Bradyrhizobium diazoefficiens: one gene and its partner. The main gene of each other region encodes a partner of the protein of the gene in region 2 in a complex. Links are inferred from orthologs where the notes say so. Each region holds a gene or a part of one and is shown on either strand. Other genes may lie near its edges.

Region 1 (7,161 bases), 4.7 Mb from region 2 along the record:
GGCGTGATAGGGCTCCGCCGCCCAATGCTGGATCGCGCAGCCGCCACAGACCCCGAAATGCGGGCAGAACGGCTCAACGCGCTCGGGGCTTGCGACGTCGACCGCGAGCAGCTTGCGGCGGTCTGGATGGCCGCCGACATGGTCGACCTCGACACTCTCGCTGCCAAGCGTGTAGGGCACGTAGACCGCATCGCCGGTCGTGAGCGAGACGCCATCGCCGCGATGGCCGACATGATCGATCGTGATGCGTTCAACCACGGCGCGCACCCAGGAAGAATTCGATGTTGCCGTCGCCGCCCGCGATCGAAGAGGGAAACACGGCGATGTCGGTGCAGCCGAGCGACGCGGCAAAGGCTGCGATGTCGTCGCAGATCTCCTGATGCACCGCGGCGTCGCGGATGATGCCCTTCTTGTTGTGCTTCCGATCGGCCTCGAACTGCGGCTTGATCAGCGCCAGCAGGCTCATCGGGGCGGCTGCCAGCGACAGCGCCACGGGCAGCACGATCTTGAGCGAAATGAAACTGACGTCGATGACGACGATATCGGGCCGCGCTGGCAGTCGCTTGCCCTCATAGCTGCGAATGTCGGTCTCCTCCATCGACACGATCCTGGGATGATCGCGCAGCGAGGCATGGAGCTGGCTGGTGCCGACATCGATGGCGAATACCAGGCTCGCGCCGTTCGCCAGCAGCACCTCGGTAAAGCCGCCGGTAGATGCACCGACATCGAGGCAGACATGATCCTCGATCTCGATGGGGTAGCGCTCGAGGGCACCTGCGAGCTTGACGCCGCCGCGCGAGACGTAGGGGTGCGCAGGCTCGGCCTGGATCACCGCGTCCTCGGCGATCGTCTCCGAGGGTTTTGCGACCTGCTTGTCGTCAGCCGTGACGAGGCCGGCCTCGATTGCCGCGCGCGCCCGCGCCCGGCTCTCGAACAGGCCGCGCTCGACCAGCAGAACATCCGCGCGCTTGCGGGCAGGGGGCATGATCTCTCCGGAGACGGTTGAAACGTCTATGTAGCGATCAATCGCGCGGCCGCCATCCGGACGCAAGTCTCGAACGCGGCGAGATCGTGCCAGACGTCGGCCGGCGGTTCTGCCGGCGTCACCAGCGGGCAGCCGTGCAGCTCCAGCGCATGGATCATCATGAGATTGTCGACGAGACCGAAATCCTCGACCGTCAGTCCCTGCGCATCGACCAGCCGGCCGTCCTCGGAGGTGACGGCCATGTAACGGCCGACTCGGTCGGCATAGGTGGTCCCATCGTTGGAATAGGCCAGGCAAAACTTGCGACGGCCGGCCATGTAGCCGAGCTCGTAGACCGTACCCGGGTCGGCACCGGCGCCGCGGAACGGGGTGAGATTGGCGATGATGGCGTCGGCCGCGTCCATCATCGCCTCGTTGCCGCGGAAGATCTGCCGCGACGCATCAGGCGCGGAGAGGTCGATGGCGTTGTCGAGGGGATAGAGGCCGGTGAGCCCGTGAGCAGCGCAGATCGCGGCCTTCTGCCGGCCGATCCCGACCGCATCCGGCAGGAACACGTCGGGACCTGCCAGATAGATTTTCATGAGAACTGCTCAGGAGAAATCAGGCGAGTTGCGAACCGCGGCAAAAACTGCGCTCCCTCCCCCGCTCGCGGGGGAAGATTGGGGAGAGGGTGTCTCCGCAACGGGACAATCCCCTAGAGGAGAGAGCCCTCTCACCCGCGCCTTCGACCTCTCCCGCAAGCGGGAGAGGTGAACAAGCCTCAGGCGAGCTTGACCGTCTCGGTCTTGACGTCCTTGCCGAGCGCTTCGAACACCTTGGCGACGATGCCCTTGGCGTCGAGACCGGCGCGGGCGTACATCGCGTTCGGCGTGTCGTGATCCTGGAACACGTCGGGCAGGACCATCGTGCGGAACTTGAGCATGCCGGTGTCGAGCACGCCCTGATCGGTCAGGAACTGCGCGACATGCGAGCCGAAGCCGCCGATCGAGCCTTCTTCCACCGTGATCAGGACGTCGTGGTCGCGCGCGAGCTTGAGCACCAGCTCGGTGTCGAGCGGCTTCATGAAGCGCGCATCGGCGATCGAGGTCGAGAGGCCATGGGCGGCGAGCTCGTCGGCCGCCTTCTCGCATTCGGCCAGACGCGTGCCGAAGGAGAGCAGGGCGATCTTGCTGCCCTGGCGGATCATGCGGCCCTTGCCGATCTCGAGGGGAACGCCGACGTCGGGCATCTCGATGCCGCGACCTTCGCCGCGCGGATAGCGCAGCGAGCTCGGACGGTCGTTGATCGCAACCTGGGTCGCCACCATGTGGACGAGCTCGGCTTCGTCGGCTGCCGCCATGATCACCATGTTCGGCAGACAGCCGAGATAGGCGTTGTCGAACGAGCCGGCATGCGTCGCACCGTCCGCGCCGACGAGGCCGGCGCGGTCGATGGCGAAGCGGACTGGCAGGCTCTGGATCGCGACGTCATGGACGATCTGATCGTAGCCGCGCTGCAGGAAGGTCGAGTAGATCGCGCAGAACGGCTTGTAGCCTTCGGTCGCAAGACCGGCGGCGAAGGTGACCGCGTGCTGCTCGGCGATGCCGACGTCGAAGGTGCGATCCGGGAACGCCTTGTTGAAGATGTCGACGCCGGTGCCCGACGGCATCGCCGCGGTGATGGCGACGATCTTGTCGTCCTTCTCGGCTTCCTTGACCAGGCTCTGGCCGAACACGTTCTGGTAGGCCGGCGCGTTCGGCTTGGCTTTCGCCTGGGTGCCGGTGGCGACGTCGAACTTGACGACGGCGTGGTACTTGTCGGCGGACGCTTCAGCCGGGCCGTAGCCTTTGCCCTTCTGCGTCACGACGTGGACCAGGATCGGGCCGGTCTCCATGTCGCGGACGTTCTTCAGCACGGGCAGGAGATGGTCGAGATTATGGCCGTCGATCGGGCCGACGTAATAGAAGCCGAGCTCTTCGAACAGCGTGCCGCCGTCCATCATGAAGCCGCGGGAATATTCCTCGACGCGGTTGGCGCGGTTGGCGAGGATCTTCGGCAGGCGCTTGTTGATCTGTTTGGCCGCATCGCGCAGCGTGCGATAGGTCTTGCCGGAGTAGAGGCGCGAGAGATAGGCGCTCATGGCGCCGACCGGCGGCGCAATCGACATGTCGTTGTCGTTGAGGATGACGATCAGGCGCGAGTTCATGGCGCCCGCGTTGTTCATGGCCTCGTAGGCCATGCCCGCCGACATCGCGCCGTCACCGATCACTGCTATAACGTTGTTCTTGCCGCCAGCGAGGTCGCGCGCGACCGCCATGCCGAGACCGGCCGAGATCGAGGTCGAGGAATGCGCGGCGCCGAACGGATCGTAGTCGCTCTCGCTGCGCTTGGTGAAGCCGGACAGGCCGCCGCCGGTGCGCAGCGTGCGGATGCGGTCGCGGCGTCCGGTGAGGATCTTGTGCGGATAGGCCTGATGGCCGACGTCCCAGATCAGCCGATCGCGCGGCGTGTCGAACACGTAGTGGATCGCGGTGGTGAGCTCGACAACGCCGAGGCCCGCGCCGAAGTGACCGCCGGTCACCGAGACGGCATCGATGGTCTCCTGACGCAGCTCGTCGGCGACCTGGCGAACCTGTTCGACCTTGAGCTTGCGCAGGTCGTCCGGCGTCCGGATAGTGTCGAGAAGCGGCGTTTTACTGTATGCGTTCACGGCGATTTCCAATTTGTCAGCACCGGAAGATTGTTCCGGTGCGCGATGGGTTTGCACAATGTCGGCGCAGCGCGAGTCCTTAAACCGTCGGAGCCACCTGCATGGGGCAAAGCCCCGTCTTCAAGCTTAGGTGAGCTTAAGTGCGCTCCGGTTCAGTCTCTGTGATCCCTGTCACGTAGATCGGCTTCGTCCGTCCCAGCCAATTTCATTAGCGATTTGAAGCGCTTGTCGTCGGAAATCGGTCCCCACGTCAAAGCTAACAAAAAGCCACACTCCGCGCAGCTTTACACCAAAGCTTGGGCCAAAGCCAACCCGCCCGACCGACTACGGGTATGCAGGTGCAACCGGCGGGCTAATTTGGTTAATCTCGGCGCCGGAGGGGAGGTTCCAATTCTGCCCGGTTCCTTGGCAGGATTCTGGGCATAAGAACAGCTATTTTGGCGTGATTCGCCGGGTCAAAACGCAGCGGCGAGGGAATTCGCCAATTCTGCTGCCCCGCCACCCGGTCCGCGAGCGGCGACAGCGGCGTGCGATCTTGAAAATTGCAGGTGGCCGATGCTTGAAACGGGCGGCTTTGGGGCGCCGTGCCTTACTGCACGTCGAGCGGTGCGGTGCCGGTGGCCTGGCCGCTGGCATCGGTGGTGATCTTGTCGACGCGCGCCTCGGCCTGACGCAACAGCTCCTCGCAGCGCCGCTTCAAGGCTTCGCCGCGCTCGTAGATCGTGACGGATTCCTCGAGCGGCACCTTGCCGTCCTCGAGCCGCTTCACGATCGTTTCGAGTTCCTCGATCGCGCGCTCGAAGGTGAGCCGGGAGATGTCGATTTGGGTATTTTCGGCCATATCCGTTTCCGATTGCCCGATTCGCTACTCGTGTAAAACAGCAGAGTTTTGCGGGCTTAATGTGGCGAGTGGGTCAAGCACCCATCAGGGCGCCGACATGCGCCGTAACAGATTCTTTCAGTCCTTGCAGGTCGTAGCCGCCTTCGAGCACAGAAACAACGCGGCCCTCTGCGGATTTGTCGGCTAGGTCCATCAGCTTGCGCGTGACCCAGGAATAGTCTTCCGCGCGCAAATTCAGCGAGGCCAGCGGATCGCGGTAATGCGCGTCGAAGCCCGCTGAGATGATGAGCAACTCGGGGCTGAATTTTTCGAGTTGCGGCAGGATCAAATTCTCGAACGCCGAGCGGAATTCGGGTCCGCCGTCTTCCGAGGCCAGCGGTGCGTTGACGATGGTGTCGTGATCGCCGCGCTCGCCCTTGGCACCGGTGCCTGGAAACAGCGGCATTTGATGCGTCGAGCAATACATCACGGTCGGGTCCGACCAGAAGATGTCCTGGGTGCCGTTGCCGTGATGCACGTCGAAATCGACGATGGCGGCGCGCTTGATGCCGTATTTGCGCTGTGCATGGCGCGCGGCGATCGCGACATTGTCGAAAAAGCAGAAGCCCATCGGCTTGCCGATCTCGGCGTGATGGCCGGGCGGGCGCACCGCGACGAAGGCGTTGCGATGCTCGCCGTTCATCACCGCTTCGGTCGCAGCCACCGCCCCGCCGACGCCGCGCATCACCGCTTCCCACGTGCCCGGGGACATCGACGTGTCGCCATCGATATAGACTTGGCCGCTGGTCGGCGCGATGTGGCGCAGCTCGGTGACGTAGTCCTCGTTGTGGCAGAGCGTCACGAGATCGAGATCGCCCTCCGGCGCGAGATCACGCGCCAGGAACTGGAAGCGCTCAACCGCAAGCGCTTCCTCCACCGCGCGCAGGCGGTCGGGTCTTTCAGGGTGTCCCGGCGGCGTGACGTGGTCGAGGCAGGCCTTGTGGGAAAGGAGAAGCGTGCTCATCAGGTCGGCCTCACTGGGAACGAACTCTCGGCGTCGCTTGACGCATCCGGCGCCAAAACGCAATGCAAAACCCAATCTAGGGGTTCCACCGCGAATGGCAAAGGGCTGTCCCGTTCCGCCCAGGTTTGATCCGGATCAATTCACGCGCAGGATGCGAGTCGGCGGCAGCGGGCCGATCGGACCATGCGCCCTGAAAAACGCAAACAGCGCATCGGCGTCATAGCCGCCATATTGCGGCGAAGCGCCCCGTTTCGCGACCGTGAAGCCGTCGCCGCCGACCGCCAGATAATCGTTGACGGTGACGCGGTAGCCGGTGGCCGGCTCGATCGGCTTGCCATTGAGCGTCATCTTGTCGACGATCACGCGCTCGCCGAACGGCTTTGATGCATCCCAGCTGTAGCTGAACCCGATCGACACCTGGAGGATCCGCGGCCGCTTCGGATCGAGCCATTGCTGCTCCAGCATGTCCTTGAGCTGGCTGCCTGACAGCGTCATGGTGACGAGGCGGTTGCGGAATGGCTGGCTCGCGAACAGCTCGCCGTAAGACACCGCGCCGTTCTCTTTCGGGATGATGTCGGTGCGGATGCCGCCAGGATTGGTGAGCGCGATGACAGCGCTGCCATCCTTGGCGTCTTTGGTGGCGGCAAGCTGTGCATCGGCGATGACGTCGCCGAGCGCGCTTTCGCCGGCGTCGTTCGGGACGCGCGACAGCGTCTGCATCACCGATCCGGCCGGCCGGTTGGCAATCGGCGCCGAGAGCTTGTCATAGGCGTCGATCAGCGCGGTCTGCTCGGGATCCTTGGCGAGCGAGGCGTTGGCGACGATAACGTTCTCGGCCCTGGCGCTGACGATGTCGCGTGTTGCCGGATCGAGCTTGAGGTCGATCGCGGTGACCAGCGTGCCGTATTTGTCGCCGCTGGTCACCAGCCGGCCGTCGATCTGGCAGACATAGGCGCGATGTGTGTGGCCGCTGACAACGACGTCGACGGCGCGGTCGAATTTTTTCACGATGTCGACGATCGGGCCTGTGATTGCGGGGCACTCGTTGTAGTCGCCCGAGGGTTCGCCGCCCTGGTGGATCAGCACCACGATCGCCTCGACACCCCGTGCCCTCAACTGCGGCACAAGCGCGTTCACCGTCTCGGCCTCGTCGCGGAATTCGAGCCCGGCAATGCCTGACGGAGAGACGATGCCGGCGGTCTCCTTCAACGTCAACCCGATGAAGGCGACCGGGATGCCTTCGAACTCCCGGATCTCGTATGGCGGCAACACGCTCTTGCCGGTCGCGGTCTCGATGGTGGAGGCCGCGAGATAGTGGAATTTCGCGCCGGTGAAGGGACGTGGTCCCTGACATCCATCTTCCGGATGGCAGCCGCCGTTCTGCATCCTGAGCAGTTCGGTCTTGCCCTCGTCGAATTCATGGTTGCCGACTGAGGTAATCGCAAGCCCCATCATCGAAAGCGCTTCGACCGACGGCTCGTCGTGAAACATCGCCGACAAAAACGGGCTCGCCCCGATCAGGTCGCCGGCGGCAGCGAGGATGGTGTTCTTGTGTCCCTCGCGGAGCTGCTGCACCAGCGTCGCCATGTACTCGGCGCCGCCGGCGGCGACCATCACCTTCTTGTTCTTGTCCTCGGGGTCAT
Region 2 (6,494 bases):
GCTCTACCTGAATTTGAGGTGTTTTGAAGTGACAGACGACTTGAATGAGGCGCTTTGGCTGTCGGTGATCGGCAAGGCCTTAGCCTACCTTTGCGTTCAGCACGTATCGCAAAACGACCCGGGGCGCGTGGGAAGCCTTTTGGACAAAGTGCAATTTCTTGAAGGAATAGGCGTGCCCAAGGGGGACGCCGCGCTGATCCTCGGCAGCACGTCGGCTTCGGTTGCCACCCTGCAGAGTCGGAAGAAAAAGGGCGCCGCCAATGGCCGCAAAAAAGCAAAACGCTGACGGCGCGGCGCAAATTGGCGCGCTGGATAAGATGGCGCGGCTCTTCGCCGCTCACGTGACGCGCGGAATGAAGCCCGATGAAGCGACTAACATCCTAGAGGGCGCAGGATTCTCCGACCGAGAAATCACCGAGCTTTTGGGCGTTGGTGAGTCGTACGTAAGACAGGTTCGGTTTCAGCGCAAGGCCAAGAAGGGCAAGAAAAAGAAGCCGAAGGCAGGCTGATGGCAAGGATCAATCCGGACCTACTCGGGGCACTTCAGAGGAAATTGAAAGTAGGCCAAGCGCGGGTCTACACTCTCATTCAGCAAGTAGCCTCGCAACACCGTGTCCCACGACATCTTGCGGCTTTGATCCTCGCTGGTGACAACGGCATAAGCTTTCAGAAGTACGCTACCAAGGAAGACCTCTCAGAGCTTCGGGGGCAGGGCGCCAGCGGGCATTCGGGCACATCAGCACCGGCGCTCGCCATGCCGCGATCAAGCGTACGTCGTGCCAAAGCCAAACCGGCTCCTCGTCCCAAGGACAACACCGTGTTCGTGGTCCACGGTCGGGATGAGGCCTTGCGGAAATCAATGTTTGCGTTCCTTAGAGCGCTGGGGCTTAAGCCGATGGAGTGGGGAGACGCGCTCGCCACGGCCAAGGGGGCCAATCCGCAGATTGAAAGCATCATCGACTCTGCCATGAGTAAGGTGCAGGCGGTGGTTGTCCTGTTTTCACCGGATGAAGAGGCACGCCTGAAGGAATCTCTCTGCGGGAGAGGTGAAAAGCGCACTGAAGGGGCGCTTGCGGGACAGCCTAGACCCAACGTGCTCTTCGAGGCGGGTTTGGCGCTCGGAAGACACCCAGAGAAGACGCTATTGGTTCAAGTCGGCAAAGTTCGGGGATTTTCTGACATCGCGGGGAGACACCTTGCGCGACTGACGAATGACACTTCTCGCCGAAATGACGTCGCAAATCGCCTTGAGCAAATCGGGTGCGTGATCAATCGGCGAGGGGACGACTGGATGACGGAAGGCGACTTTGCGCGCTGAAGCGCGATGGGCTTCTCTCAAATACAAAGGCCTGCTACGAAGCGAACCAGAGCGCGCACGAAAAGCTTATCAGGGGCTAGGCCGAAGCGTGGTGGTACCCACCCAACTGTGCCGATCTTGCCGATGGCCTAAACCTGCTTCCCCGCAATGATCTCCTGCAAGGTCGCGACATGCCGCGCGAAGGCACCGCGGCCGGCTGCGGTGGCGGTCACTGTCGTCTGCGGCTTCTTGCCGACGAAGGCCTTCTCCACCGAGACGTAGCCCGCCTTCGCCAGCGTCTCGATATGCGCGCCGAGATTGCCGTCGGTGGCACCGGTCAGCTTCTTTAGCCGGGAAAATTCGAGGCCCGCGGCTGTGGCTGGCAGCGAGTTCAGCGCGGCCATGATCTTGAGGCGCAGCGGCTGGTGGATGATGTCGTCGAGCTCGGCCATGGCGCTAGCTCCGTCGCATCCAGAGGCCGCCGACGATCAGGCCAGCGCCATTGACGACGGCCATCCACGGCAGGAAGGCGTCGCCGGTGACGAAGAAATACCCGACCAGTGTCAATGCGGTGATCGCGAGCGCGATCACGACGAAGGCGTAGCCGAACCACAGCCCCGCCAGCGCATAGAACAACATGAAGTAGATGGTCCAGAACGTGCCCTGCTGGCGCGGCGTGAAGTGGCCGAGGACGTGCGCGCAGAGGAAGCCGAAGGCGACGAACATCAGGAAGGCGAGCAGCATACGCATGTCAAAACCACGAACCCCGGTCGAGGCCTGGTTCGCGGCGCTGATCGCAAACGAGCCGGCAATGCCGACGACGTAGACCGCGAGCCAGTAGTAATAAGCTTCGCGCGGCCAGAGCCAGGTCACGATGTTGGCGGCGAACACCAGCACGCCCCACATGATCATCATCTGGCTGGCGAGATCGTAGATGCGCGACTGCCGCACGCGCTGGACGATGTCGTCGATCTCGGCCAGCGCCTCGGAGGCCTGCTTGCTGTCGATCATGACTGGCCGGCTCCACGCGTCGCCACGTCCTCTGCGATCGCGTTGACCGCCTTCGGGTTGGTGACGATGCCCATGTGGTTGACGCCCTCGATCAGCTTGACGTCCACGGACCGCTTGATGGCCTGCACGGCCTCGGCATATTTGTCCGAGATCATCATCTCGTCCTCGGCACCGCCGAAGATCGTGAGCGGATGCGTCACTGCCGGCAGATCGAGGCGGTAGCCGTGCGTGGCGAAGTTACGCATCAGGCGGTCGGAATAGGTCGGGGTCAGGAAGCGCTCCGAATTCGCAGGCACCGCGAAGGCGAGCACCGGAAGCTGCGCGCAGCAGTCGATGCCGAGCTTGCGCAGCGCAGCGAGAGCGAAGAAGCGCGGCAGGTCAGCATTGGCCCAGCCGCCGGCATGCGGCCGGTTGGTCGGCGCGTCATAGCCGAGATAGGGCGCGACCAGCACGGTGCGCACGAACAGGTCCTGCACGATCGGCGTCGCGGCGACGCGCAGCGAGAAGCCGGCGCCGGCGGAATGACCGATCAGGGTCAGCGGCAGATCGGGCGCGCTTCGGCGGACATGGGCGACGAAGTCGACGAGGTCGTCCTCGAGCTGGCCGACATAGCCGATATCGCCGCGCGTGCCCGAAGCGCCGTGGCCGCGCGTATCCAACGCCCAGGTCTCGATACCGTGTGCGGCGAAGGCCGCCGTCAGGGCGTGATTGACCGTGCCGGAGGAGCCAGACGAGCCGTGGATGAAGATCGCACCGCGATCGGTGGCTGTCCCTTTCGGCGTATAGTGGCGGAAGCCGAGCCAGGTGCCGTCGCGTGCCTGGAAACGCTCGAGCGGCGGCAGCGTGGACCAGTCGATGCCCTTGGCGGAGTCCGAGACCGAACGCATCTCCGCAGGCCGTTCAAGCGGCGTCGCGATCAGGGCGGTCAACAGCAGCGCCACTGCGCCGACCGCACACAGGGCCCATTTCAGTCCGCTCAAAACGCCGCGCAGCAGCCGGATCGCCATGGCTCAATCTCCCGTAGAACGCATCAACAATAGATAACTCTATACTACAGAGTACTCTTCCGATCAACCTGGGGATTGGCGCCACGCTGCGAAAATCCTTAACGTCGGGTCCGACCCCAAAATGCCGAATCGATTGCCGATGCCGCCTGCGGAACAACTTCACAACGCGCCTGAATTCACCGTCTCCGAGCTCTCCCAGTCCCTGAAGCGGACGGTGGAGGACACCTATGGCCATGTCCGGGTCCGCGGCGAGATCTCCGGGTTCCGCGGCGCCCATTCCTCCGGGCATTGCTATTTCGCGCTCAAGGACGAGAGCGCCAAGATCGAGGCGGTGATCTGGAAGGGCGTGCACGGCCGGATGCGCTTCAAGCCCCAGGAAGGGCTCGAGGTCATCGCCACCGGCAAGCTCACGACCTATCCGGGCTCCTCCAAATATCAGATCGTGATCGAGGCGCTGGAGCCGGCCGGCATCGGCGCGCTGATGGCGCTGATGGAGGAGCGCAAGAAGAAGCTCGCCGCCGAGGGCCTGTTCGACGAGGCGCGCAAGCAGCTGCTGCCCTGGCTGCCGGATGTGATCGGCGTGGTGACCTCGCCGACCGGCGCTGTGATCCGCGACATCCTGCACCGGCTCGAGGACCGCTTTCCCCGTCATGTGCTGGTGTGGCCGGTGAAAGTTCAGGGCGAAGGCTCGGCCGAGCAGGTTGCAGCCGCGATCCGCGGCTTCAACGCGTTGCCCGAGGGCGGCAAGATTCCACGGCCCGACGTGCTCATCGTCGCGCGCGGCGGCGGCTCGCTGGAGGATCTCTGGTCGTTCAACGAGGAGATCGTGGTCCGCGCCGCGGCCGAGAGCATGATCCCGCTGATCTCTGCGGTCGGGCACGAGACCGACATCACGCTGATCGATTTCGTCGCCGACAAGCGCGCGCCGACGCCGACGGCGGCCGCCGAGATGGCGGTGCCGGTGCGCAGCGATCTGTTCGTCGAGGTCGCCGATCTCGCGCGGCGCACGCGCGCCTGCTGGCAGCGCGGCCACGAGAACCGCCGCAACGAGCTGCGCGCCGCCGCACGCGCGCTGCCGGCGGCATCCGATCTGCTCGCGATCCCGCGGCAGCGGCTGGATTCCGCAGGCAGCGCCCTGCCCCGCGGGCTCAAGGCCAGCACGCATGCGCATTTCCGCAGGTTCACCGCGGCGAGCTCAAAGCTGACGCTGCGGGTGCTGCACGGCCAGATCGCACAGGCCGATCATCGCCTCACCGTGTGCGGCGAGCGGCTCGGCCTGTCCGCGCGCTCGCTGCTGCGGCAACGACGCGACCGCTTCGCCGGACTTGAAGTGCGCTTGCGCGCCTCAAAGCTCTCCAATGCGCAGGCGCAGCGCAATGCGATCGCGCGCCAGCGCGAGCGCACGCATCGCCTCGCCGAGCGCGCCAACCGCGCGGTTGTCACGCTGCTGCAGCGGCTCGATGCCCGCGTCGAAAACAGCGGCAAGCTGCTCTCCGCGCTGTCCTATCGCGGCGTGCTCGCCCGCGGCTTCGCGCTGGTGCGCGACGAAGCCGGGCATCCGCTGCATTCGGCTGACAGCGTCGGGCCCGGCGCACGCGTCGAGATCGAGTTCGCAGATGGCCGTGTGGGCGCGACGGCGGATGCCGATCGGCCAGCGCCTGTGGCCAAGCGCGCACCGGCGCAGCCGAAGTCCGCGGCGCAAGACACGAAGCCAGCGCCGAAACGCGTGGGCAAGCCGGTGGATCAGGGCAGTTTGTTTTAGGGCGCGGTGCGCCCCTGCTATCGCAGCATTCTGAATGCCACCCCGTCATCCTGAGGTGCGAGGTTTGCGATGCGAATGCATCGCAAGGTGAGCCTCGAAGGATGAACGGCCGAGATGCAGCCGGGCCGTCGCCCTTCGAGGGCCGCTGAAGAAGCGGCCACCTCAGGGTGACGGTGGCAGATTGGTGCGCCTCTACCGGCAGGACAACCCGGCGTCCATCGTCGTCCAGAAGCCGCAATGTTCCGGCGCGAGTTGCGGTGCGCCGGCGCGGGCTTCGAACAGGAAGACGACGATGGTGAAGACGACCAGTGCGGACAAGAAGATGGCGAGGCGGTTGCGCATGAAGGATGCGTTTAGCCGACATCATGGTCGAACTAAGGCACCGACATCCGCTGAAACCGGTGTGACGCGCGATCCGTAGATTCACGGTCGGCCATTATCCGTGCAGGGCGGTGGTCGATGCGGGGCTGTCCGCCTCACCCTGTTCCTCGGGCGGCCCCGCTTACCGCGCCAGCCACTCCGCGACGTCCTTCTGCGACTCCGCGCGCGCCTCGGAATCGGTGCCGAGATGGCCGTGCTCGGGCGCGGCGGCATCGGCGCTGCTGGCGGCCGCATGCAGCGGCGTGTTGGCGCGGTCGAAATCGTGATAGGCGCCGGGATAGACCACGATGCGCGCGAGCGCGCTGCGGCCGTGCGCGCCGTCCACCATCTGGCGGCAGGCCGGCGGCGAGGACACGTCGTCGTTCGCGCCGATCAGCACCAGCGTCGGCACCCGCGTGCTCCAGCCGAGGCCGGCGGAGATCCGACAATCCGGATAGAACGCGATCGCGGCGCGGAAGTCCGGACCCACGTCGCGTGCCACGCTCTGCGGGCGCACCGCCCAGAGCAGCGCGCTGGCGCCGTTGGCCCAGCCGATCAGGCTGACGCGGTTGCGCGCGACCCAGGTCTGCTTCATCAGCCAGGCGCGCGATGCCGCGATGTCGGTGACGCGCTCGCGCCGCGCCGTGACGTGGATGTCCTTGACGCGGCATTGCGGCCCCAACTCGCGCGAGCCGTAGCTATCGGGCAGCAGCACCGCATTGCCCGCCCTGAGCAGCCGCTCGGCCCAGTCGCGATAACGCGGCTGAACGGAATCGGAATGGCTGCCGAGGCCGCCGCAGCCGTGCAGCGCGATCACGGTCGGGAATGGCCCCGCCCCCTCGGGCTTGAAGAGCTGCGCATGCAGGACGCCGGACGATAGCGGAATTTCGACCTGCTGCGGCGCAGGCGCCGGCGACGCATGCACGGCAGACATCGAGAGCGTCAGGAACAGGGCGGTCAGTCGAAGGCGCATCGGACTCTGTCGCAGGAGGTGCCGAACGGTCTCAAGCACTATCATGCGAAAACGGCGGCAAAACATCACAAACCGGTGGGTTTA

Evidence for each region.
Region 1: the proteins of xseA (region 2) and JJC00_RS11970 are in contact, whole or in part, in a cryo-EM structure (PDB 8TXR), measured with the Escherichia coli proteins. The link is inferred for Bradyrhizobium diazoefficiens from one-to-one orthologs.

What each region holds. Positions count from the first base shown.
Region 1 is NZ_CP067102.1:2,619,599-2,626,759, forward strand. Bases 2,890-5,690 are described here. They hold JJC00_RS11970 (exodeoxyribonuclease VII small subunit), read right to left. Parts: upstream 4,516-5,690; coding sequence 4,264-4,515; downstream 2,890-4,263. Other genes in these bases: dxs (1-deoxy-D-xylulose-5-phosphate synthase), read right to left, coding at 2,890-3,674; JJC00_RS11975 (histone deacetylase family protein), read right to left, coding at 4,589-5,518; JJC00_RS11980 (bifunctional metallophosphatase/5'-nucleotidase), read right to left, coding at 5,654-5,690. Also shown: JJC00_RS11950 (class I SAM-dependent RNA methyltransferase), read right to left, coding at 1-258; JJC00_RS11955 (TlyA family RNA methyltransferase), read right to left, coding at 251-985; JJC00_RS11960 (nucleoside 2-deoxyribosyltransferase), read right to left, coding at 1,012-1,566; more of dxs, read right to left, coding at 1,746-2,889; more of JJC00_RS11980, read right to left, coding at 5,691-7,161. UniProt on the Escherichia coli protein: Bidirectionally degrades single-stranded DNA into large acid-insoluble oligonucleotides, which are then degraded further into small acid-soluble oligonucleotides.
Region 2 is NZ_CP067102.1:7,330,438-7,336,931, forward strand. Bases 2,925-5,765 are described here. They hold xseA (exodeoxyribonuclease VII large subunit), read left to right. Parts: upstream 2,925-3,454; coding sequence 3,455-5,077; downstream 5,078-5,765. Other genes in these bases: JJC00_RS34180 (alpha/beta hydrolase), read right to left, coding at 2,925-3,315; JJC00_RS34190 (hypothetical protein), read right to left, coding at 5,270-5,419; JJC00_RS34195 (dienelactone hydrolase family protein), read right to left, coding at 5,580-5,765. In the rest of the region: JJC00_RS34155 (hypothetical protein), read left to right, coding at 29-286; JJC00_RS34160 (hypothetical protein), read left to right, coding at 261-509; JJC00_RS34165 (TIR domain-containing protein), read left to right, coding at 509-1,318; JJC00_RS34170 (winged helix-turn-helix domain-containing protein), read right to left, coding at 1,447-1,749; JJC00_RS34175 (hypothetical protein), read right to left, coding at 1,754-2,308; more of JJC00_RS34180, read right to left, coding at 2,305-2,924; more of JJC00_RS34195, read right to left, coding at 5,766-6,410. UniProt on the Escherichia coli protein: Bidirectionally degrades single-stranded DNA into large acid-insoluble oligonucleotides, which are then degraded further into small acid-soluble oligonucleotides.